DNA from 4 places in the Pseudodesulfovibrio halophilus DSM 5663 genome. Region 1 is predicted to be linked to each of the others. Evidence: predicted binding sites of a transcription regulator. Region 1 holds the regulator's gene; each other region holds the start of a gene.
What was found. The regulator sigma-54, encoded in region 1, starts transcription at its own class of promoters, with help from an activator protein. The targets are predictions, from matches to a motif close to CTGGCACGGNNNNTGCTT.

Region 1 (5,660 bases):
CGAAGGAAAACAAGTCGGACGACTAGGAGCCTGATGGAATCCGCCAAGCTATACGAATCCTGCCGGTCCGGCCTGTTTTTCATGGCCGGACCGTGCGCGCTTGAGAGCCGGGAGCTGGCGCTCGATGTGGCCCGTCATCTGGCGGACATGGCGAAGCGCCTCGACCTGAACCTGATCTTCAAGAGCTCCTTCGACAAGGCCAACCGGACCTCGGTGACGAGCTTCCGAGGACCGGGCATGACGCGCGGGCTGGAGATACTGGCCGAGGTCAAGGAAACCACCGGACTGCCTGTGGTGACAGATGTCCACATGCCCGAGCAGGCTGCCGTGGTCGCCGAAGTGGCGGACGTCATTCAGGTGCCCGCCTTCCTGTGCCGCCAGACGGACCTTCTCGTGGCAGCCGGGGAGACGGATCGGATCGTCAACGTCAAAAAAGGGCAGTTCCTCGCCCCCTGGGACATGGACAACGTGGTCGGCAAGCTGCGTTCCACGGGCAACGAGAAGATATGGCTCACCGAGAGGGGCGCCATGCACGGGTACAACAACCTTGTGGTGGATTTTCGCTCCGTGCCGGAGATGCACGCCTTCGGCGTTCCCGTGGTGTTCGACGCCACCCACTCGGTGCAGAAACCGGGCGGTCAGGGCGCCAGTTCGGGCGGCAATCGCGAATATGTCCCGGTTCTGTCCCGCGCCGCCGTTGCCGCCGGCGTGGACGGAGTATTCATGGAAGTGCATCCCGATCCGGATAACGCGTTCTGCGATGGCCCCAACAGTTTGCATATTGATAGCGTGGAGCCGCTCGTCAGGCAGCTGCTCGCCGTCCGGGAGGCCGTTGCATGAGTCGCGCACAGGAGCTTGCCGCCAAGACGGAACTGCTCGTGCTTGACTGCGACGGCGTGCTGACCGACGGCGGTCTGTACTACGACGAGTCCGGCATGCGCATGAAGCGGTTCAACGTGCAGGATGGTCTGGGCATCAAGATAGCGCAGGCCGCCGGGCTTGAGGTCGCCGTCATCACCGGGCTGAACCAGCCGCCGGTGGAGCGCCGCATCAAGGAGCTGGGCATCCGGCATTACTATCCGGGTAATCATCACAAGGTGCCGCTTTTCGAAGAGATCTGCGAAAACGTCGGGGTCAGCACGCAGAACGCCGCCTTCATGGGCGACGACTGGGTGGACGCCGGGGTGATGGGGGTGGCCGGGTTCGCGCTTGCCGTTCCCAACGCCCAACCGGAAATCCTGAGCATGGCTGACTGGATATCCACGAAACGCGGCGGCGACGGGGCCGTTCGCGAGGCCATAACCTTCATTCTCAAGCACCGGGGTCTGCTCGAAGAACAGTGGAACAAGTGGGTGGGGTGACATGAAGCTTCGGCCGTTCCTGCTTTGGGGAGCGATCTTTTTCAGCGGGATCGTCTTCGGGTTCATCGTTAAGGAGTATGTCTCCCATTCCGAGCCCGAAAAACCTGCGTCCACCGACAAGCGGACCATGGAGGACAGCCCGCTGGTTTCCAGCGCGGAAATCAGCGCGGAGGACATTCTGCTTGAGCAGGGTAGCGGAGGTGCCCTCGACTGGAGGTTGCAGGCACGCAAGGCCGCCTACGATCAGGACAAGGGGCTCGTTGTCGTCGAGCGTCCGCAGCTCACCGCCTATTTCGGCGATGACAGGCAGGAAGTATACGTGCGTGCCGACAGCGGAGAAGTGGACCAACAGAACGACAATCTCACGCTCTACGACAACGTGGACGGCCGTTTCGGCATGTTTACCGTGCAGGCCAAGAACTTCGACTATGTCGGGGCCATCGATAAGGTCGTCATCAAGGGCGGTGTTTCCGTGACCCGGCCAGACCTGAAGGTGAAGGCCCCCGCCGTCGAAATAGATCTCCTCTCACGGCGGATGGTGGCCGCTGGTGGCGTCGAAGCGGTCGTGAGTACCAGCGCGGTCGGCTCTGACAGGGCTGACGAACAAGCGGAGCAGTAAAATGATTTTCAATCGAGTCTTGTATTTCATGGTGGCGGCGCTGTTTGTGGCTCTCCCTGCGACCGATGCCTTCTCCCAGCAGCGCGGTGAACTGCGTGAGACTTCCGTGAATCTGAACGTTCGCGAGGCCAGAAGTCCCGGTGCCGAGCATGTTCGCACCCTCATGAAAGGCGATCGCGTCCGTGTGGGATACCCGCAGGATGGCTGGGTGGCCGTCTTTGAACCCGGTGCCTCTGAATTCCCCGAGTCTGCGGCTATCGGCTATGCCAACGCCAAGTATCTCGAAAAAATTCCCGACCCGCGCGAGTCTGCTGAAAACAAGGCCGAGGCGCCTGAGGGAGTGGAGCCGGCCGAAGGCGTCGGGCAGGTCGTTTCCGACATTCAGGACGTTCCGCCCAAGCCGCGGCAGGCACCCACCGGCGTCCCCGTCAAGGTCAACGCGGACCGCATGACCTACGACGAGCAGGGCAAGGTCGTGGCCTTCGAGGGAAACGTCGTTGCCAAGCATGAAGGGCTCACGCTTACCGCCGACAAGGTCTCCGCCTTTTTTGTCACGGGTGACAAGCGGTTCGATGTGAAAGGTATTGATCGCATCATTGCCACCGGGAATGTCCACGCGGAGAAGGGGAACACTTCCGGTGACTGCGGCAAGCTGACCTATCTGGTCGAGCCGCGGATTCTGGTCATGGAGCAGGACCCGGTCCTGCGCGACGGCCCCAACAGCATCACCGGCGACAAGATTCGTTTTTATGTTCGGGAAAACCGCAGTGAGGTGGTCGGCGGCGAAGGCAAGCGCGTCGAAGCCGAGTTCTTCACCAACAGCGGTCTGGAGATTCAGTAGATGGAAAAGGGCCTCTCCGCCTCCGATCTCAGCAAACGTTACGGTCGCAAGGAAGTCGTTCACAGCATTCGCCTGTCGCTCGGCCGCGAGGAAGTCGTCGGACTGCTCGGGCCCAACGGCGCGGGCAAGACCACGACGTTCTACATGCTCGCCGGGATCGTCAAGCCGTATTCGGGAGACGTCTATCTCAACGGCAGGAATATCACAGACCTTCCGTTGCACGAACGGGCGCGGCTCGGCGTGAGTTATCTGCCGCAGGAAAGCTCCATCTTCCGCAAACTGACGGTTCGCGAGAATCTGCAGATAATCCTTGAGCAGACGGATATGACGCCGCGCCAGCAGCGCGACCGCGCCGATGAGCTTATGGAGATGTTCTCCATAACCAAGCTCGCGGATCAGGCTTCCATGTACCTCTCCGGCGGGGAAAGGCGCAGGCTGGAAATAGCCCGGGCGCTTATCATGAGTCCGGATTTCATTCTTCTCGACGAGCCGTTCGCCGGCATCGACCCCATCGCTGTCATTGATATTCAGGAAATCATCTCCGTGCTCAAGAGTATGGGCATCGGGATTCTCATCTCTGACCACAATGTCCGGGAAACTTTGAATATCTGCGACAGAGCCTACCTTGTGTACGAGGGCACCATCATCCTCGACGGCACGCCTGCCGACATCGTGCAGAGCTCCCGGGCCCGGCAGATCTATCTGGGCGAAGACTTCTCTCTCTAGTTTTTTTCGAGAGTTCCACCCTTTGGTCGTTTACAGTCGCCCGGAAGGTTGGTACAGTTTTTTCATGCTCATTGTGTTGTGTGTGTAAAATCAACATTTGCAGTTGGTTATCCGGTCTTTCTTGCGGTAGTGGAAAGCATGTGGCATACTTCAACACAAGTGATTCGGGTTGTGTACCCCGAGCAAATGACCAATTTTATGTCGAGAACCGGGTGGGACGCCCGCATGAATAGAGAAACCGTATGGGGCTTGAACTCAGGCAACAACTCAAGCTGACGCAGCAGCTGGTCATGACGCCGCAGTTGCAGCAGGCAATCAAGCTGCTGCAGATGTCGCGTCTCGAGCTGGTTGAAACGGTTCAGCAGGAGCTTCTTGAAAATCCTTTTCTGGAGGAATCCGAAAACGAGGCCGTTCAGGAGGCTCCGGAAAAGGAGTCGGACTCCCTCAAGGAAGCGGGCGAGGGGACCGATGAATCCGTCATGCGTGACGCGGACTGGGACAACTACATGGGCGAGTTCTCCAGCTCTTCCAAGCAGTCGCAGGTCCGCGAATACGAGTCCCCGGAAGAGGGCCTGACTTTTGAGGCCCGTCTCGCGTCTAAGCCTTCCCTTGAAGGGCACCTCGGCTGGCAGATCCGTCTCTCCGACTTCTCGGAGCAGGAGGTCGCCATTACCGATGTAATCATAGGCAACCTTGACTCCAACGGTTATCTTCAGGCCAGCATGGAAGAGCTCTGCGAGATGATTCCCGGTGTCGACGAGGATCTCGTCGAGTCCGTGGTCAGGCGCATCCAGCGTCTCGACCCTGTCGGCGTTGCGGCCCGTACTCCGCGTGAATGTCTGCTTGTGCAGATGGAGATGCTCGGCATCGACGATCCCATTCTTGTGTCGATAGTCACCGAACACCTTGAGGACATCGAAAAGAACCGCTTCAAGCCGCTTGCCCGAAAGTTCAAGATTTCTCTGGAAGAGCTCAAGGGGTATCTTGAAGAGCTTCAGAAGCTCGACCCCATGCCTGGCGCCAATTTTTCGAGTACCGAGCCGCACTACGTCAGCCCCGACGTGTATGTTTACAGCTACGGGGACGATTTCGTGATCGTGCTCAACGAGGACGGTCTGCCGCGTTTGCAGATGAACCAGTTCCTCGCCGACACCGTGCAGGGAAGGGCGGATCTGGACAAGGACTATTTCCGCGACAAGATGAGCTCCGCGGCATGGCTGATGAAGAGCCTGTACCAGCGCCAGCGCACGCTCTACAAGGTCATGGAGAGCATCGTGAAGTTTCAGCGCGAATTCTTCGTGGAGGGCGTGACCAAGCTCAAGCCCCTGATCCTCAAGGAGGTCGCCGAAGACATAAACATGCACGAGTCCACGGTCAGCCGCATCACGACGAGCAAGTACGTGTCCACACCGCACGGCATTTTCGAGCTCAAATTCTTTTTCAACAGTGCTCTCGACCTCGGCGACGGTTCGCAGGTCGGGTCGGAAAGCGTCAAGGCGCTCATAAAGAAACTCATAAGCGAGGAGGAGCCGAAAAAACCGCTCAGCGACGAAAAGATCGGCGAGATACTCAAGGAGCGGCTGGACGTGAACATCGCCCGCAGGACCGTGGCAAAGTACCGGTCCGCCATGGGGATTGCATCATCGTCCAAGCGCAAGAGCTATTTTTAGTCAAGGCTTGTTCACTACCCATAACCAGGAGGGTATTCCATGAATATCAGCTTCACCTTCAAGAACTTCGATCCTTCTCAGCATCTGCGGGATTATGCCAACAAGCGCTTCGCCAAGCTCGGCAAGTTCTTCAAGGACACCGACAATGCGGATCTTCAGGTGAACCTCATGGTGGAGAAGCTCCGTCACAAGGCGGACGTCATCCTGGATGCGGACACCATGCACCTGACGGCGATCGAGTCCTCCGAGGACATGTACGCCACCATTGATCTGGTGCTGGACAAGCTTGAGGCGCAGCTTCGCAAGCAGCGCGAGAAGATGAAGGGCAAGACCAGAAAGGTCCGTCAGGAACGGGAGGTTCGCATGAACTACCTGAACTATGGCGAAGACCGTCTTTCCGAGCCCACCATTGTGGGAACGGACAGCTACGTGCCCAAGCCCAT
Region 2 (5,660 bases), on a different contig from region 1:
TGGAACTGAATCGAACCCGTACCGAACATGCACCCATGAAGATAGCCCTCCTCGGCGGGTACGCCCCGTCCCTCATCAATTTTCGCGGTCCGCTGGTGCGGGCCATGCTGGAGCGGGGTCACGAGGTCGTGGCCATGGCCCCGCCGTATTCACCTTCCCCGGGACCGCAACTGGAAGCAATGGGAGCGAGCTATCGGGAAATCCCGCTGAACCGACGCGGCCTCAATCCCCTGAGCGACCTCGGCTCGCTGCTGGCTCTCAAGCGGGTGTTCCGGGATCTGGCACCGGACGCGGTGCTGTCCTACACCATCAAGCCCGTGGTCTACGGCTCCTTCGCCGCCAGGCTGGCGGGCGTCCCGGCCATATACTCCATGATTACCGGCCTCGGATACGCCTTCACCGAGGACGAGGGCATGAAGCGGCGGCTCATATTCAACCTTGTGCGCGGCCTTTACGCGGCCGGGCTTCGCACCAACGACGCCGTCTTCTTCCAGAACCCGGACGATCTGGCCTTTTTCCAAAAGCTCGGGGTGGTCCCTGACGCCATACGTGCCGAAGTGACCAACGGCACCGGCGTTGATCTGGAACACTATGCCTTTTCCGAGCCTCCCGCGGGTCCGCCGGTCTTTCTGTGTCTGTCTCGGCTCATCCGGTCCAAGGGCGTCAGCCTTTTCGCGGAGGCCGCGGCACGACTCAAGAAACGATTCCCGGATGCGGTGTTCCGGATCGCCGGTGCCGTGGAGCAGGGGGAGGACGGCGTCGGGCCGGAGGAGTTGCGTCGCTGGAAAGAGGCCGGAGCCGTGGAGCTGCTCGACCCCGTGGAGGACGTGCGGCCTCTGCTGACCGGCTGCACCGCCTATGTGCTGCCCACCTACTATCGCGAAGGCGTGCCGCGCTCCGTGCTCGAAGCCATGAGCACCGGCAGGGCGATCGTCACCACGGACGCGCCCGGCTGCCGTCTCACGGTGGAGGAGGGCGCCAACGGCTATCTGATCCCTCCAAAAGATGTCGACGCGCTGGAGCTGGCCATTCAGCGGATGATCGAAGCCCCGGACGCCGTGCGCGAGATGGGCCGCAAGAGCCGTGAGATGGCCGAAGACCGATTCGACGTGAACCGCGTCAACGAACACATACTCAAGACCATGGGGGCCGCATGAAGCGGGTGATGGATATCCTCGTCTCGCTGGCGGCGCTGGTCGTGTTTTCGCCCGTGCTGCTTGCCGTGGCGGTTCTGGTGCGACTGAAGCTCGGCGCCCCGGTCCTGTTTCGCCAGCAGCGTCCCGGTCTGAACGGCAGACCGTTCACCATCCTCAAGTTTCGCACCATGCTCGACGCCGAGGCCCCGGACGGCTCCATGCTGCCCGACGAGCAACGGCTGACACCCTTCGGGAAGGCGTTGCGAGCCAGTTCGCTCGATGAGTTGCCCGAACTGTTCAATGTGTTAAAAGGGGACATGAGCCTCGTAGGCCCGCGCCCCCTGCTCATGCAGTACCTGCCGCTCTACAGCCCGAGGCAGGCCAGAAGACACGAGGTGCGCCCCGGCATTACCGGCTGGGCGCAGGTCAACGGCCGCAACGCCGTGCAGTGGCCGGAACGCTTCGAGCTCGACGTCTGGTATGTCGACAACAGGACGCTGCCGCTGGACCTGAAGATACTGCTCATGACCGTTACCGGCGTGCTCCGACGCGAGGGTATCTCGCAGGAAGGGCACGCCACGGTGGAACCGTTTACCGGCAACGAACAAGCCCGCAACAAAGGAGATTCGCCATGAACGTGAAAAGAATCCTGCTCCCCGTCGACGGCTCCCGCCACTCCGACGCCGCCGCAACCAGCGCCGTGGACATGGCCAAAAGCTCCAACGCCGAAATCCTGCTGCTCGTGTGCCGCAAACCCGTCCCCAACGAACTTGGCGAGCCCAACGTGCAGTGGGTGCTCAACCACTACACGCAGGATGCGGAAAACGTGCTCTCCGCCTATCGCGAACGCCTCGACAGACAGGACGTCGTCTACCGCGACCGCATCGTCGGCGGACGACCGGGCGAAGTCATCGCCGACGTCGCCAAGGCCGAAGACTGCGACATCATCGTCATGGGCTCCAAAGGGAAGTCCGACCTTGAAGGACTCCTGCTCGGCAGCGTAACCCACAAAGTGCTCCACACCGCGCATTGCCCCGTGTTGGTTGTGAAGTGACAGGTGCAACCCCTTGTGCACGCATTTCGTGCAGAAAGTGACCCCTCTTGCACATTGCGGCAAGAGGGGTTTCTTTTATCAGTCTGAAATAATTGGCTTTGTATTTTTGGCACGCGGCGTGCTTAGTCTCAAGTAACGCGCAATCGAAGCAGGAGGTAGTATTCATGGACATGCTGAGCGCACTCGGAAACTGGTTCTGCAACGGCGGACACGGCTACGGCCATTGGGGAGGCGGCGGATTCATGTCGTCCGGCTGGCTTCCCTTTCACATGCCCTTCGGCGGCCTGATCGGTCTGTTGCTCCTTGGAACCCTGATTTTCATGGGAGTGCGCCTGTTCCGCAGTCGACAGCCTTCGCATCAGACAATCGCAATGGACGTGATCAAGCGTCGCTATGCGGAAGGCGAGATCGACGACGCCACCTACGAAAAACTTCGAGCCGCGATGAGACGATAGTTCCGTACAGAAAGACCTCTTGAGACAAGCATCCTCCTCCCGACGCCCCCGCCTGACCAGCGGGGGCGTTCCTTTTAAGGAACTACTGATCCTGCCAGACGTCTTTGACGGCTTGGGCGAGCGCGGTGACGGCGGGGTCGTCCTGTCTGTTTTTGAGGTAGGTGAAGAGAATATTGGTGGTGAAGTCGCGGTCTTCGAGGCAGAGGATGACTTTTCCGGCCTTGACTGCTGCGCGGGCTTCGTCTTCTCGCATGATGGAGAGGCCTTTTCCTGCTGCGACAAGTTGTCGGATGATGTCTTCGGAGTCGACTTCGATTCGGTTGGCCGGGTCCGTATGAAAGAGGTCCGCATTTTCGGCCAGAATGTTGCGAAACGGGCAGTGGGTGGCGGGCCAGACCCATGGGAGCTCGAGCAGTTTTTCCGCAGGGAGGCCTTCGACGCGATCTTTCCAGTGGGCGGGTGCCACGATCTGCAGGCGTGATTTCGCGAGCGATTCGGTGGCCAGGTCGTTGACGGGCAGGCCGTAGAAGACGAAGCCGGCATCGAGTCTTCTGGCGCGGACTTCCCGCAGGATGCCTTCGGTGGAGCTTTGCACGAGGTGCAGCTTCAGCTCTGGATGGCGCTCGGCCAGCAGTTCCAGAAGTTCGGTGATGCGAAGGAATTCGGAGTCGGTGTTGAGGCCTACCCTCAGTTCTCCGGATACCTCGCCGGAGAGCTGTTTGGCTTCTGCCAGCAGAACGTCTGTCTGATGCAGGATGGTGTCGGCCCGTTTGCGCAGGACGGTTCCGGCCTCGGTGAGGACCATTCCGCGCGGGGTGCGCCTGAACAGGGCTATGCCGAGTTCGTCCTCAAGGGCCTTGATGTGCGCGCTGACCGCGGGCTGGCTGGCGTATAGACGCGATGCCGCGCGGGTCAGGCTGCCCTCTTCGGCCACGGTGACGAACGTCCTGAGTTGATACAGTTCCATATTTTCTCGAAGTGTATTTTTTAGGCATCAGTTTTTCTGAAACCGTACTTCACGCATTGTAAATAGATCAAAACGTGGGTGATGCGTACTGTGCACTCGTTCTCGCTGAGGAATACAGTTGAACATACGCCGCAGCCCATTACCCTCTCCGTGGGCATACGGCAAGCTTCAAGGGAGCCGCGAACCCCTGCGAAGCGATGAAGTGGAAGCCCGTCCGGGCTTCCACTTTTCGTTTATGCCATTTACGATGCCGCTTCCACGGCTTTCTTGAAGCCATCGGCGCTGCGGCGGATGACGTCTTCACCCACGCAGAACGTCAGGCGGAAGTAGCCGGGGAACCCGAATCCCTTGCCGGGAACGGCGAGGATGCGCTCTTTGAGCAACAGTTCGGTGAAGGCCACGTCGTCGCCGCCGGGCGCTTCTGGGAAGAAATAGAACGCGCCCTTGGGCATGGTATAGCGCAGGCCCGCGTTATCGAGCACTTCGGCCATGGCCTTGCGGCGTTCGTCGTAGACGGAGATGTCCACCCCGGACCCGAGGGAGCGGTGCAGCAGACGCTGACCGATGGCCGGTGCGTTCACGAAGCCGAGGATGCGGTTGGACATGACCAGTCCGGCCAGCAGCGCTTCGGAGTCGGGCATGGCCGGGTTCACCAGTGCATAACCGATGCGTGCTCCGGCCAGACTCAGGTTCTTGGAGAACGAGGAGCAGACCACTGTGTACGGATAGAGCGGCAACAGGCTCGGCACGTCGGTATCGTCGTATGCGAGGAAACGGTAGGGCTCGTCGGAAAGCAGGAAGATGGGCCGTTCGCGGCCCTCATTGTGCTTTTCGAGCACGGCTGCCAGCTCCTTGAGGCTTTCTTCGGAGTAGACGGCGCCGCTGGGGTTGTTGGGCGAGTTGACGAGCACGGCGCGGGTCTTGGGCGTGATGGCCTTGTCGATCGCGTCGATGTCGAGCTCGAAGGTCAGGGGTTTGGCCGGGACCGGCTTGAGCACGCCGCCGTGGTTTTCGCAGTAGAAGCCGTACTCAACGAAGAAGGGCGCGGGCACGACCACTTCCTCGCCGGGGTCGAGCACGGTGCGCAGAAAGGCGTTGATCGCGCCTGCCGCACCGCAGGTGATGATGAGGTTTTCGGCCGGGACCTCGGTTCCCTGTTCGCGAGAGACGTGCTCCGCGAGGGATTCGCGGACGTCGGGATACCCGAAATTCGGCATGTAGCCGAAGGCGAAAGGCTTGTCCGCCTGATCGGCCATTTCCTTCAATCCCTGCCCCACGCTCGGCGGCGGCGGCAGGTCTGGGTTGCCGAGGCTGAAGTCGCACACGTTGTCAGCGCCGAATTCTGCCTTGAGTTCGGCACCTTTCTCAAACATTTTCCGAATCCAGGACGCCTTGTCCATGTATTCGCCTATCTGTCCGGAAACCAGTTGCATAGTTTCTCCTTCCTAGTGTTTTTTGCGTCACGGGAGGATACGGCAATTCATTTCCGGAATAAAGTGAGATTGTGCTTCTTCCTGAGGCGGAGTGGAGCGAGCCGCTCCGGAAGCGGGTCAGACGAAAAAAAGCCCCCGTCAAAGCGGGGGCTTGAATCTCGACTGGAGAGGTGAGCGGTGATTACAGCAGTACGGAAAGATCGTATGTGGAGGCGCTCTCCACTTCCGCGGTGACGAAGGTGCCGGGAGTGAGCTCTGCGCCTTCGGGAACGCTGATGTAGGTCTTGCCGTCCACCTCCGGAGCCTGAAACCATGCGCGCCCTTCATAAAGGCCCGGCCACTCGGGAGAGGCGCGCTCCACGAGGATCTCGAGTTCCTGCCCCACATATTCTTCCATCAGTTCGGCCGATATCTCCGCCTGAAGCTCCATGAGGGCGTCGCGCCGGGCTGCCTTGATCTCGTCCGGGACCTGATCCGGCATTTCCGCCGCGGGGGTGCCTTCCTCCGGCCAGTACGGAAACACTCCGACGTGATGCAGCCGGTGTTCCCGGACAAAGTCCATGAGATAATGAAAATGTTCCTCTGTCTCGCCCGGAAAGCCCACGATGAACGTGG
Region 3 (5,660 bases), on a different contig from region 1:
CGGACGCGGCAGAGATGCGCGCCCTGTGCGATCACCTGCTCTCCGACCGCGCGGCGAGCCAGGCCATGGCCCGCGCCGCGTGGGAGCGCGTGAACCGCGACCATCTGCCGGAACATCGGGCTGCGCGCATTCTGGAGTTTGCCGACGAAGCTCCGGCCGCGGCTTCGGGCAATCCGCAAAAATGGCTGACCCTCGCCGCCACCCGACTGCTGGAGTCCGGGCTTTCCGTGATGGACAACGGCGAACTGGTGCGGCGGCTGTGTTCCATCCCGGCGGACGCCGAAGTCATGGCGGCCACGCTCAGGATGCAGACCCTTGCGGACGACAAGACGGCCATGGCCTCATCCGCCGCCGCGGTGTTCGCAGACGCCGGGTACGCATCGTCCACGGACCTGAACCTCTGCGCCTCAGCCGCCGCCATGCGCTGCGGCGGGGATACCATGCGGGAACTCGCCCGCGCCATGCTCATGCGGCACCTGCGGGCGATCGACGCCAGAATCCCGGAAGCCCCCGAGTCTCCCGGAGCCATGCTCCGGCAGTGGGCCAGGCTGCTGCTGCGACAGGGAAAGATCATGCGGCACGGCTTTCCGTTTTCCGCTTCCCGCCACCTGCCGGGCGCCGCGACGGACTGCCTCGTCACCTCGCTGGAGCTGGAGCCGGAGAATCTGGACTCCCTGCGGCTGATGGAAAACGCCACGCGCGCCCAGCGCGGGCTGGAACACGCCCGCAGCGGCTATCTGGCCATGCTGACTCTGCATGTACGCGGAGACTGGCGGCTCGAACTCGAGAGCGCGCTGGCCGACCTGCGCGCGTTCCGTATCGAGCAGGGCATGGAAACCCTTCGCTACGCAAGGCACCTCGCCCTTGAGGCAGACGCGGAAAAAGCGTTTCATCGCGCCCTCAGGGCCAACGACCCGCGCGCCATCCTCGCCGGACTGCTGGAGCAGCCCGCCTAGTTCATCTTCAGGCAGTCCGCGACAACTCCGTCGGGCTCCACCGGAAGATCCCCGAAATGTTCCTCAAACAGTTCCCGCGTCCGGCGGGCCGTTTCTTCCGCTTCAACCAGTTCGCCGGTTTCCCGAAGAGACAGCGCGAGCCCAGCGAGGACCGGGATGAGAGCGCGGTTGTTCTCGGTCCACCCTTTCTCGAACAGGGCCAGACACTCACGATAGACCGTTACGGCCCGTCCGTGCTCGCCGGCAGCGGCCAGTACCGCGGCGAGGCCTTCAAGGTCGGCCGCGATGTCGGGGTGCGTCTCCGGCTTGAGCCGCTTGTCCACTTCGAGGGCGGCTTCCAGATATGCCACGGCCTCGGCGTGCCTTTCGGCAAAGTGCAGGGTGAAGCCGTACTGATGCAGGATGCGGTTGGCGTCCGGGGTGGCGAGCCCGTCGCGGACCATGTCGGCGCAGGCCGCAACGTGCGGAGCGAGGGGTTCCGGCACCTGCGATCCGGGTTCGGCGTCGGGCACGGCCAGCGACAGGGCGTGCAGGGCCCGACTCTGCCATACCGCGTGTTCCTGCGGGTCGAGCTCGTCGAGGATGAACCGGCGCACCTGCTGCGGCACGCTGAAGGTGCCGGTGCCGTGGTCCATCTCCACGAGCCCGAGACGGCACACCGGGTCGAGGGTGGCGGCCACCGCGAACATGGCGGCGGCGGGATTGATAAGGGCGGGATTGTGCATGGCGCCTTCGGCGGCGATGGCCATTTCGAAGGGCACGGGCGCGTCCGCGAGCACGCAGGCGCAGAAAAGCGCCTCGGCCCCGGCGGGGCTGTCGGCGCGGGCGGTTTCGACGGCGGACCGGATGCTTTCGCTGTTCATGGATACCTCCGTGCATGGAGATACCCGCCCGGTCCGCCGGATTCAAGAGCTATTTCTTGATGTTGATGGTGGTATTGAGGATGGAGTCAGAAGTGGTGATGACCTTGGTGTTGCTCTGGAACGAGCGCTGGGTCAGGATCATGTCCGCGAACTCCTGCGCCATGTCCGTATTGGACATCTCCAGCGAGTTCTGGTTCGTGGTGCCGAACGCCTCGCTGTCGGGAGCTCCGGTCAGGATCGTCCCCGCGTCCTGCGAGGCGGAGAACAGGTTGCCGCCCTCGCGCCGCAGGCCGAAGTCGTTCTGGAAGCGGTACAGGGTCAATTGAGCCAGCCGCTCCGTCTCCCCGTTGGAGAAATTGCCCTCCACGAACCCGTCGCGACTGATGGAAATATCCCGCAGGTACCCCTGCGCATACCCGTCCTGCGTGGCGAACTTGGTTCGGGAGCCGTCCGGGAACGAGCTGGTGTTGTTCACGCTCAGAGAGGTGTCGCTCATTTCCGGAAGCGCGGCGGCGTTGATCCCCACGGAGGCCGCGTTGCTCGCACCTCCTGCCCAGCTCAGGGTCGAGGTTGTCACCCCGAAGTCCAGCCCCACGGTTTGCGCGGCAGTGCTGCCGTTGGAAGAGATGAAGGCCACGTCAAACGTGGGCATGCCGTTGCTCTGAATCAATCCCATGTCCGCCGGCGCCCAGTTGCTGAGGGTTCCCGCCGCGTCCGCCGTGAAGGCGCTCATGTTCACGAGGCTCCCGCCGGGGCCGAAGCTGAGGGTGCCCACCGCGAGCAGCCCGGCCTGCGAGCTGCCCTGAAAACCTGCACGCCCATCCTCCGAGGCCGGGATGGTCACGGCGTATTCCCAGAAGGTGTTTCCGCCGGAAGCGTTGGAGACGCCGTTCTCGTTCACCGGGTCGAAGGACACCGTCAGTTGATGGGGATCGCCGTTCTCGTCGTAAACCTTGATGCTGGATGTGTACGGAGCCCGTGCAAGAGGCTCCTCGTCCGAGGCGTCGTAGCTGCCGAACATGGCGAAAAACGGGTTCGTGCTGCTTGTGATGGAATCCGGGCTCGTGCGGTCGAGATTGGTGATCATGGAAACGGCGGAAGTGGCGCGCGGCGGGCTGACCACCGTGCGCAGGGTCTGGCCGTCCACCACCACGTCTTCCATGGGCAGCTGCACATCGCCGATGGTGCCGGTGGACTCGCCGGTTTCCCGGTCAACGCCGAATCCCTGCAGACGATATCCGGCGGGGTTCACGAGATACCCCTCGCGATCGAAACGGAAGTTGCCTGCACGGGTGTAGAAGACGTCCGAGCCGTCCGGGTCCCCGACACCGAAAAATCCCTTGCCTTCGATGCCTATGTCGGTGACCTCGCTGGAGGTCTCCATGGCCGACTGCCTGAAGTCCGCCAGCACGGCCGCCACGCCGACGCCCTTGCCCATCTGGCTGGACTCCATCACTCCTCCCGCGGAGCGGTGGCTGCCGGTGGCCATCTGCGAGTACATCAGCGAATTGAAGTGGATATCCGCCTTGCGGTATCCCACCGTATTGACGTTGGCGAGGTTGTTGCCGACGACCTGCATGCCGTCGCTGTACGCCTTCACCCCGGTGGCGCCTATATACATTGAACTGAATGCCATGACTTCCTCCTTCGGGCACTCCCCGGTTCCCCAACCGGGCAAAACGTTCCCGATATTCTCCGTGCCATTACCTAGCAACAGCCATGCCACGGGATTGACATTTCATCCCGGCGGGTTATCATCCCCATGCAGTGGGCAAAACATGCCCCGGCACGAAGAGATGCCCTGAAAACCGCACCGTCTGGACAAAAACATGCCGGTTGCGTAGTCTGGAAACGATTTTAACCCCCAAGCACGGGAGCAGCGAATGGCCCGCACACTTTCCCGCAGAGACATGCTCCGGAGCCTTGGCGTTCTGGGTCTGACCCTCGGCGCGGGCTCCCTGCCCGTAACGGCGTTTGCCGCACCGGGCACGAAGCGGCACAGCCGCACGGCCCTGCTCATGGGAACATTCGTCACCGTCACGGTGGCGCACCCGTCGGGGGACTTCGCGGATGAAGCCGCCGGGAGGGCCTTTGAGGCCATCCGCGCAGAGCTGCCCGTTTTCGACGGACACGACCGCTCTTCCGCCCTCTCCGTGCTCAACCGCGACGGCGAGCTGGCCGCGCCGCCGCCGCAGATGGTCTCCCTCATGGAGGCCGCCGCCAACTGGCACCGCTCGACAGACGGCGCTTTCGATCCGTCCGTCACCCCGCTGGTGTCTCTCTTCCGCGAGGCCGCGGCAAAGGGTGTCGAGCCGGACCGCCAAGAGGTCAGGCAGGCGCTCGAACTGGTGCACGCCGAACGAATCGTCGTTTCCGGCCAGCGTCTGGCGCTGGGCTGCGACATGGCGGTCACCCTCGACGGCATCGCCAAGGGCGCACTGGTGGACAGGGCCTCCGAGGTCATGAGCGACTTCGGCGCCTCCACGCACCTCATCAACGCCGGAGGTGACATCCGGGCCAGGACCGACTCGGACCACCGCTCGTGGCGGGTCGCTGTTCAGTCGCCCGACGGCGGCGAGTACCCTGCGGTCACGCGGCTTCGCAACGGCGCCGTCGCCAGTTCCGGCAGCTACGAATCGCTCCGGCCCGAGGCCGGCGGATTCGCCCACCTGCTGGACCCCAGAACCGGATATCCCTGCCGCACCGCGGCCGGGGTCACCGTCATCGCCCGCAACGCGGCCGAAGCCGACGCGCTCTCGACCGCGGTCTACGTCCTCGGCCCCAGAAACGGCCTGCAACTCGTCAGGTCACGCCCCGGAACCGAATGCCTCATCCTCGGCCCCGACGGGACCGAGCTGCGCAGTTCGGGATTCGACAGGGTTGCCATTTGATTCGGCCGGGCGTAGACGGACCCTTGAAATCATCAAAAAACAAACATTGGAGCTTCATCACATGAAACGTTACGCATCCGCGCTCTGCGCCCTCGTCCTTCTTCTCGGCCTCACCGCCTGCAACCAGCAGCAGAAGGCCGACAGCCTGAAGATCGGCGTGGTGGACGAAACCGTCGCCTTCCAGAGCAACTCCGCCACCTCCGAAGCCATGGCCTACCTGCAGAAGAAAGGCGAAGGACTTCAGGCCGATGCGCGCGAAGCCTACGAAGCCATGCAGGCTGACGAAAATCAGGAAACCACGGCCCGCTACAAGCAGGCCATGAGCAAGCTGCAGCAGAGCATGGGCAAGGAACAGCAGCGCATCTTCGGCAAGCTCAACGAGGCCTTTGTCAAGGAACTGGAAGCCTTCCGCAAGGAAAAGGGCCTCGACATCATCCTGCCCAAGCAGTCCGCCCTTTCCATGTCTCCGGAACTCGATGTGACCGAAGAAGTCACCGAGCGCATGAACAAGGTCCAGATCGACTTCGACGCCGTTGTTGAAGCCGACAAGGCCGAAAAGGGTTCCGAAGCCGAATCCAACTAGATCCGGCAGCCTGAACGACAAAGGCCCCCGCACCGGAAGGTGCGGGGGCCTTTTTTACATCGAAATCCCGAATCAGATGGAATCGCGGAAATCCTTCATCTCGCCTATTGCCGCGTCAAAGGAGGAGTCGAACTGCTCGAACTGCTCGCGCAGCTGCTCTTCACGCCCCTCCTTGGCCGCCATTTCCATGGACAGGGCCATGTCGGAAAGGCGCGACGCCCGGACCACGCCGGACATGCCCTTGAGGGAATGGGCGGCCTTGGCAGCGCCATCCAGGTCACCGTTCTCCACCGCCTGAGCCAGCGTGTCGCGCCGCTTAGGGCTGTCTTCCAGATAGGCGTCAAGCAGTTCCGCCGCCAGTTCGTTG
Region 4 (5,660 bases), on a different contig from region 1:
CCCGAGGGCAGCCGGGTCGTGAACATGCCCAAGGCGTTCTACGAGCTGCCCAAGCAGCTTTTCTGGACCATCATGATCTTCATCCTCGTGCTGGTGATCGTGCTGGTCTTTCTCACCTATACCATCGTGGAGCGCAGAAGGGTCGAGAAGCGCATCAAGGAGCAGCTCTCCTTTCAGGAAATCCTCATGGACACCATCCCGCAGCTGGTGAGCTGGAAGGACAGCCAGCAGCGGTATCTGGGCGCAAACCGTGCGTTCACCGAGTTCTTCGGCCTCGCCGATCCGCAGGCGCTCATGGGCCGCACCGACGCCGAATCCCTGCCGCAGCGCGATTTTGCGGAATGGGCGGGGGCGCTTGACCGGCAGGTCGTGCGTACCCGCAAGGCCTTGCGCAAGATTCGGCGCAACGTGCAGAACGGGCAGGGGCGCGAGGCGTGGCTCGAACTGAACAAGGTCCCGCTTTTCGACCAGAACGGCAAGGCCGTGGGAACGCTCTCCACCGCGGAGAACATCACCAAGGAGCGCGACCTCGAGAAGCAGCTCATCCAGTCCCAGAAGATGGAGGCCATCGGTACGCTCGCGGGCGGTATCGCGCACGACTTCAACAATATCCTTACCTCCATCATCAACTCCACCGAGCTGGCCATGCTCGACGTGGACCCGGACTCGCTGGCGGGCAAGGATCTGGACCGCGTTCTCAAGGCGGCCCGGCGCGGCGGGCACGTGGTCAAGCAGATACTGGCCTTCAGCCGCCCTTCGCAGGAAGGGTTCCGGCCAACCGACATCGGCGAGGTGGTCGAGGAGGTGCTCGGGCTGGTCAAGGCTTCGATGCCCGGCAACATTCAGATCAGCGCGGACATAGAGAGCAACGTTCCGGCCACCTGGGCCGACCCCACCCAGTTGCATCAGGTGGTGCTGAACCTGTGCACAAACTCCTTTCAGGCGCTGCGCGAAACCGGGGGCATCCTGCGTGTGGAGCTCGGTGGAGCCGACCTTGACGAGGAAGACGCGCGCACGGTCAACCTCGATCCCGGACATTACCTGCGTCTGGCGATCATCGACAACGGTCCCGGCATTCCGGCAGAAATTCTGGACAAGATATTCGACCCGTTCTTCACCACCAAGGGCAAGGCGGAGGGCACCGGCCTCGGCCTCGCGGTGGTGCACGGCATCGTCAAGGGCCACAACGGCGGCATCCGCGTGAGCAGTTCCGCGGGGAAGCAGACCGCCTTCGAGATTTACCTCCCGCTGCTGGACGAGGGGCAGGACGCACCCATGGCGCTCGTGGAGGGGCTGGTGCAGGGCGACGGACGAATCCTTTTCGTGGAGGACGACCCGGATCAGCTGGAGACCACGCCCCGGCTGCTGGAGAGCCTCGGCTACAGCGTGAGCGCCGCGGCGGACGTGATGCGGGCGCTGGAGCTGGTGGCGCAGGCCGAGGAAGACTTCGACCTCGTCATCACCGACTTCGACATGCCCGGCGCCAACGGCGTCGACCTGGCCGAGACGCTTGCGGACATAGTGCCGGGACTCCCGCTGCTGCTGGTTTCCGGTCGCGAAGATGCCGTGGGGGCCGCTTCGGGTTTGCCAAACATAAGGCGCGTTGTTATCAAGCCCTACGACAAAAACATCATCGCCGAGGCGGTGGCTACCGTTTTAAGCGATGCGAAACGAGGTGATACGTGGCCCGAATCCTGATCATAGACGACGATCCGCAAGTCTGCGGCACCATTGAAAGTCTCTCCACCCGGATGGCGCACAAGCCGTCCAAGGCGCTGACCCTCGACGAAGGGCTGCGCCGAGTGCGGCAGGGAGGGATCGACGTGGTGTTTCTCGATGTCCGCCTGCCCGACGGAAACGGGCTGGACATCCTGCCGGAGATCGTGTCGCTCCCCGAGGCCCCGGAGGTCATCATCCTCACGGGCCGCGGCGATCCGGACGGGGCAGAGCTTGCCATCCAGCAGGGCGTCTGGGACTACCTGCTCAAGCCGAGCTCCGTACGCGAAATCACCCTCACTCTGGGCCGCGCCCTCAAATATCGCGACCAGAAGCTCGCCAAGTCCGCGCTGGAGAATCTGGACCTGAGCGGGGTAATCGGCGAGAGTCCGTCGTTCAAAAGCACCCTTCGCCAGCTGGCGGAAGCGGCGCGTGCGGACTCGAACGTGCTGGTCACCGGCGAGACCGGCACCGGCAAGGAGCTGTTCGCCCGCACCATTCACCGCAACAGCGGGCGCAAGGGCGGCAGCTTTGTGGTGGTCGACTGTGCCTCGCTCACCGAGTCGCTCGTGGAGAGCACTTTGTTCGGGCACAAGAAAGGAGCGTTCACCGGAGCCCACTCCGACCGCACCGGTCTCGTGAAGCTGGCCGACGGGGGGACGCTCTTTCTCGACGAAGTGGGGGAGATGCCCCTTTCCATCCAGAAATCGTTTCTGCGTGTCCTTCAGGAGCGTACGTTCCGGCCCGTGGGCGGCACGTCCGAGCTGCAGAGTGACTTCCGCCTGCTTTCCGCCACCAATCAGGACCTCGAGAAACTCGTGGAGCAGGGCGAGTTCCGCAGTGACCTGTTGTTCCGCCTCAAGACCATGCAGATTCACCTGCCGCCGCTGCGTATGCGTCCCGAGGACGTGCGCATTCTCGCCCAGTGGCAGACCGAGCGCATCTGTCGCCGTTACGGCGTTGCCGAGAAGGGGTTCGGCTCCGACTTCCTGCCCACGCTGGAGAGCTACGAGTGGCCGGGCAACATACGGGAACTGCTGAACATCATGGAGCAGACCGTGGTCGGAGCAGGCGAAGAGAAGACGCTTTACTCCATGCACCTGCCGAGGGAACTGCGCATCAAGGTCGCCCGCGCGCAGATCCACAAGATGACCGGCTCAGACTCTTCGGACGACGTTCAGCCCGGGCGCAAGCTGGGGCAGGACATTTTCGAGGAGATATTCGAACAGCAGCTCCCGGCTCTGCGTGAATTCAAGTCAATGGCCGAGAAGGCCTACCTTGAGGAGCTCATTCGCCAGTGCGAGGGTGATGTCCCGAAAACGCTCTCCGTGTCCGGCCTGTCGCGCTCGCATTTCTATGCGCTGCTGAAGAAGTACGGCCTGTCACTCTAAATCCGTCGAAAAAAGCCTCTGTCCGAAAATTCGGACACAATTAATTCTTGCATTTCAGTGTTTTGCAAGTTTTGTTTTCCGTCTTGTGACCTTTGTCTTCTTTTTCACACAGTCAAGGGCCCGGAACGTGTCCGAATTTTCGGACTCGGAGGGTTATAGATGATGGCTGCGGGAGGTGATTATAATGCTACTCATTCGATTTTTCTGCATTATTAGATGTTGAGGAAGTTTGGCATGGTTCTTGGTAATGGGTGAAGGCCACCCACATCCGAAGTGTGATGACACCGTTTGTAAACCCATCGCCCGAAACGGGCGCAAGGAGAGTTGAATGGCTAAAAAAATGAAAACCATGGACGGCAATACCGCCACCACGCACGTGGCGTATGCCATGAGCGAATGTGCGGCGATCTACCCGATCACCCCGTCTTCCACCATGGGCGAGATCGCCGATGAGTGGGCCGCGCAAGGTCGCACCAACATTTTCGGACAGAAAGTGATGGTCCGCCAGCTGCAGTCCGAAGCGGGCGCCGCAGGCGCCGCACACGGCTGTCTGGCCGCCGGAGCCCTGACCTCGACCTTTACCGCGTCGCAGGGCCTGCTGCTCATGATCCCGAACATGTACAAGATTTCCGGCGAGCTGCTGCCGGGCGTGTTCCACGTGTCCGCCCGCGCCATCGCCGCCCACGCCCTGTCCATCTTCGGTGACCATCAGGACGTCATGGCCTGCCGTCAGACCGGATTCGCCATGGTCGCTTCCGCTTCCGTCCAGGAAGCCATGGACCTGGCGCTGGTCTCGCATCTGGCCTCCATCGAATCCAGCGTGCCGTTCATGCACTACTTCGACGGCTTCCGCACCTCCCATGAAATCCAGAAGGTCGAAGTCATCGACTACGAAGACATGGCCAAGCTGGTGAACATGGAAAAGGTGGACGAGTTCCGTCAGCGTTCCATGAACCCCGAGCACCCGCAGCTGCGCGGCACCGCACAGAACCCGGACATCTACTTCCAGGGCCGTGAAGCCGCCAACCCGTACTACGATCGTCTGACCGACGTCGTGGTGGCCGAGATGGACAAGGTCTCCAAGCTCACCGGCCGCTCCTACAAGCCGTTCGACTACGTGGGCGCACCCGATGCCGACCGCGTGATCGTTTCCATGGGCTCCTCCTGCGAGACCATCGAGGAAGTGGTCAACCACCTCAACGCCAACGGCGAGAAGGTCGGCCTGATCAAGGTCCGCCTGTACCGCCCGTTCTCCGCCGAACACTTCATGTCCGTTCTTCCGGAATCCGTCGCACGCCTGACCGTGCTGGACCGCACCAAGGAGCCCGGCTCCATCGGCGATCCGCTGTACGAAGACGTGTGCACCGTGTTCGCCGAAAAGGGCGGCGCTCCCGAAGTCATCCCGGGCCGTTACGGACTGGGTTCCAAGGAATTCGACCCCGCAATGGTCAAGTCCGTCTTCGACAACATGTCCGTGGACGCCCCCAAGAACCACTTCGTGGTGGGCATCGAAGACGACGTCACCAATACCTCCCTGCCCGTCGAAGGCGCTCTGGACACCACCCCCAAGGGTACCGTGCAGTGTAAATTCTGGGGTCTTGGTTCCGACGGCACCGTCGGCGCCAACAAGCAGGCGATCAAGATCATCGGCGACAACACCGACCTGTACGCACAGGGATACTTCGCATACGACTCCAAGAAGTCCGGCGGCATCACCGTGTCTCACCTGCGCTTCGGTGCAGAGCCCATCCAGTCCACCTACCTGGTCTCCGCAGCCGACTACATCGCCTGCCACAAGGCCAGCTACGTGAACCAGTACGACCTGCTCGACGGCATCAAGGACGGCGGCACCTTCGTCATGAACTCCTCCTGGAACACCGTGGAGGAAATGGACGAGCACCTGCCCGCCGCCATGAAGCGCACCATCGCCGAGAAGGGCCTGAAGTTCTACAACATCGATGCCGTCAAGATCGCCGGTGAAGTGGGACTGGGCAACCGCATCAACATGGTGATGCAGACCGCGTTCTTCAAGCTGGCCGACGTGATCCCGTTCGAGCAGGCTGTCAAGCTGCTCAAGGACGGCATCCACACCGCTTACGGCAAGAAGGGCGAAAAGATCGTCAACATGAACATCGCCGCGGTGGACAACGCCGAAGCTGCTCTGGTGGAAATTCAGGTTCCCGAATCCTGGAAGAACGCCGAAGACGCTCCCGCCGCCAAGTCCGACGAGCCCGCGTTCATCTCCGACGTGGTTCGCCCGATCCTGGCTCAGAAGGGTGACGACCTGCCGGTCTCCGCATTCAGCGCGGACGGCCTGTTCCCGGTCGCCACTTCCAAATACGAAAAGCGCGGCGTGGCCATCAACGTTCCCGAGTGGATCGCCGACAACTGCATTCAGTGTAACCAGTGCTCCTTCGTCTGCCCGCACAGCGCCCTGCGCCCGGTGCTGGCCACCGAAGAAGAAATGGCTTCCGCTCCGGAAACCTTCAAGACGCTGGACGCCAAGGGCAAGCAGATCAAGGGCCTCAAGTACCGTATGCAGGTCAGCACCCT

Region 2: BR24_RS05830 (SHOCT domain-containing protein) is a predicted target of sigma-54. The motif match lies at 2,297-2,314, and genes of this name have one in related genera.
Region 3: BR24_RS01650 (flagellar hook protein FlgE) is a predicted target of sigma-54. The motif match lies at 3,528-3,545, and genes of this name have one in related genera.
Region 4: nifJ (pyruvate:ferredoxin (flavodoxin) oxidoreductase) is a predicted target of sigma-54. The motif match lies at 3,337-3,354, and genes of this name have one in related genera.

The regions. Positions count from the first base shown of each region.
Region 1 covers NZ_JCANTV010000015.1:119,723-125,382, reverse strand. Annotated here, with positions in the region: gene pyrG (CTP synthase) at 1-26, shown strand, start outside; gene kdsA (3-deoxy-8-phosphooctulonate synthase) at 34-840, shown strand; gene BR24_RS15090 (KdsC family phosphatase) at 837-1,361, shown strand; gene lptC (LPS export ABC transporter periplasmic protein LptC) at 1,363-1,980, shown strand; gene BR24_RS15080 (LptA/OstA family protein) at 1,982-2,821, shown strand; gene lptB (LPS export ABC transporter ATP-binding protein) at 2,822-3,547, shown strand; gene rpoN (RNA polymerase factor sigma-54) at 3,790-5,217, shown strand; gene hpf (ribosome hibernation-promoting factor, HPF/YfiA family) at 5,257-5,660, shown strand, end outside.
Region 2 covers NZ_JCANTV010000009.1:207,852-213,511, reverse strand. Annotated here, with positions in the region: gene BR24_RS05845 (glycosyltransferase family 4 protein) at 1-1,157, shown strand, start outside; gene asnB (asparagine synthase (glutamine-hydrolyzing)) at 1-9, shown strand, start outside; gene BR24_RS05840 (sugar transferase) at 1,154-1,771, shown strand; gene BR24_RS05835 (universal stress protein) at 1,768-2,190, shown strand; gene BR24_RS05830 (SHOCT domain-containing protein) at 2,355-2,645, shown strand; gene BR24_RS05825 (LysR family transcriptional regulator) at 2,728-3,612, opposite strand; gene BR24_RS05820 (pyridoxal phosphate-dependent aminotransferase) at 3,855-5,045, opposite strand; gene rimO (30S ribosomal protein S12 methylthiotransferase RimO) at 5,227-5,660, opposite strand, start outside.
Region 3 covers NZ_JCANTV010000004.1:52,112-57,771, forward strand. Annotated here, with positions in the region: gene BR24_RS01640 (glycosyltransferase family protein) at 1-956, shown strand, start outside; gene BR24_RS01645 (tetratricopeptide repeat protein) at 953-1,819, opposite strand; gene BR24_RS01650 (flagellar hook protein FlgE) at 1,869-3,455, opposite strand; gene BR24_RS01655 (FAD:protein FMN transferase) at 3,703-4,710, shown strand; gene BR24_RS01660 (OmpH/Skp family outer membrane protein) at 4,772-5,293, shown strand; gene BR24_RS01665 (Hpt domain-containing protein) at 5,366-5,660, opposite strand, start outside.
Region 4 covers NZ_JCANTV010000012.1:37,309-42,968, reverse strand. Annotated here, with positions in the region: gene BR24_RS10935 (ABC transporter substrate binding protein) at 1-1,698, shown strand, start outside; gene BR24_RS10930 (sigma-54-dependent transcriptional regulator) at 1,683-3,107, shown strand; gene nifJ (pyruvate:ferredoxin (flavodoxin) oxidoreductase) at 3,436-5,660, shown strand, end outside.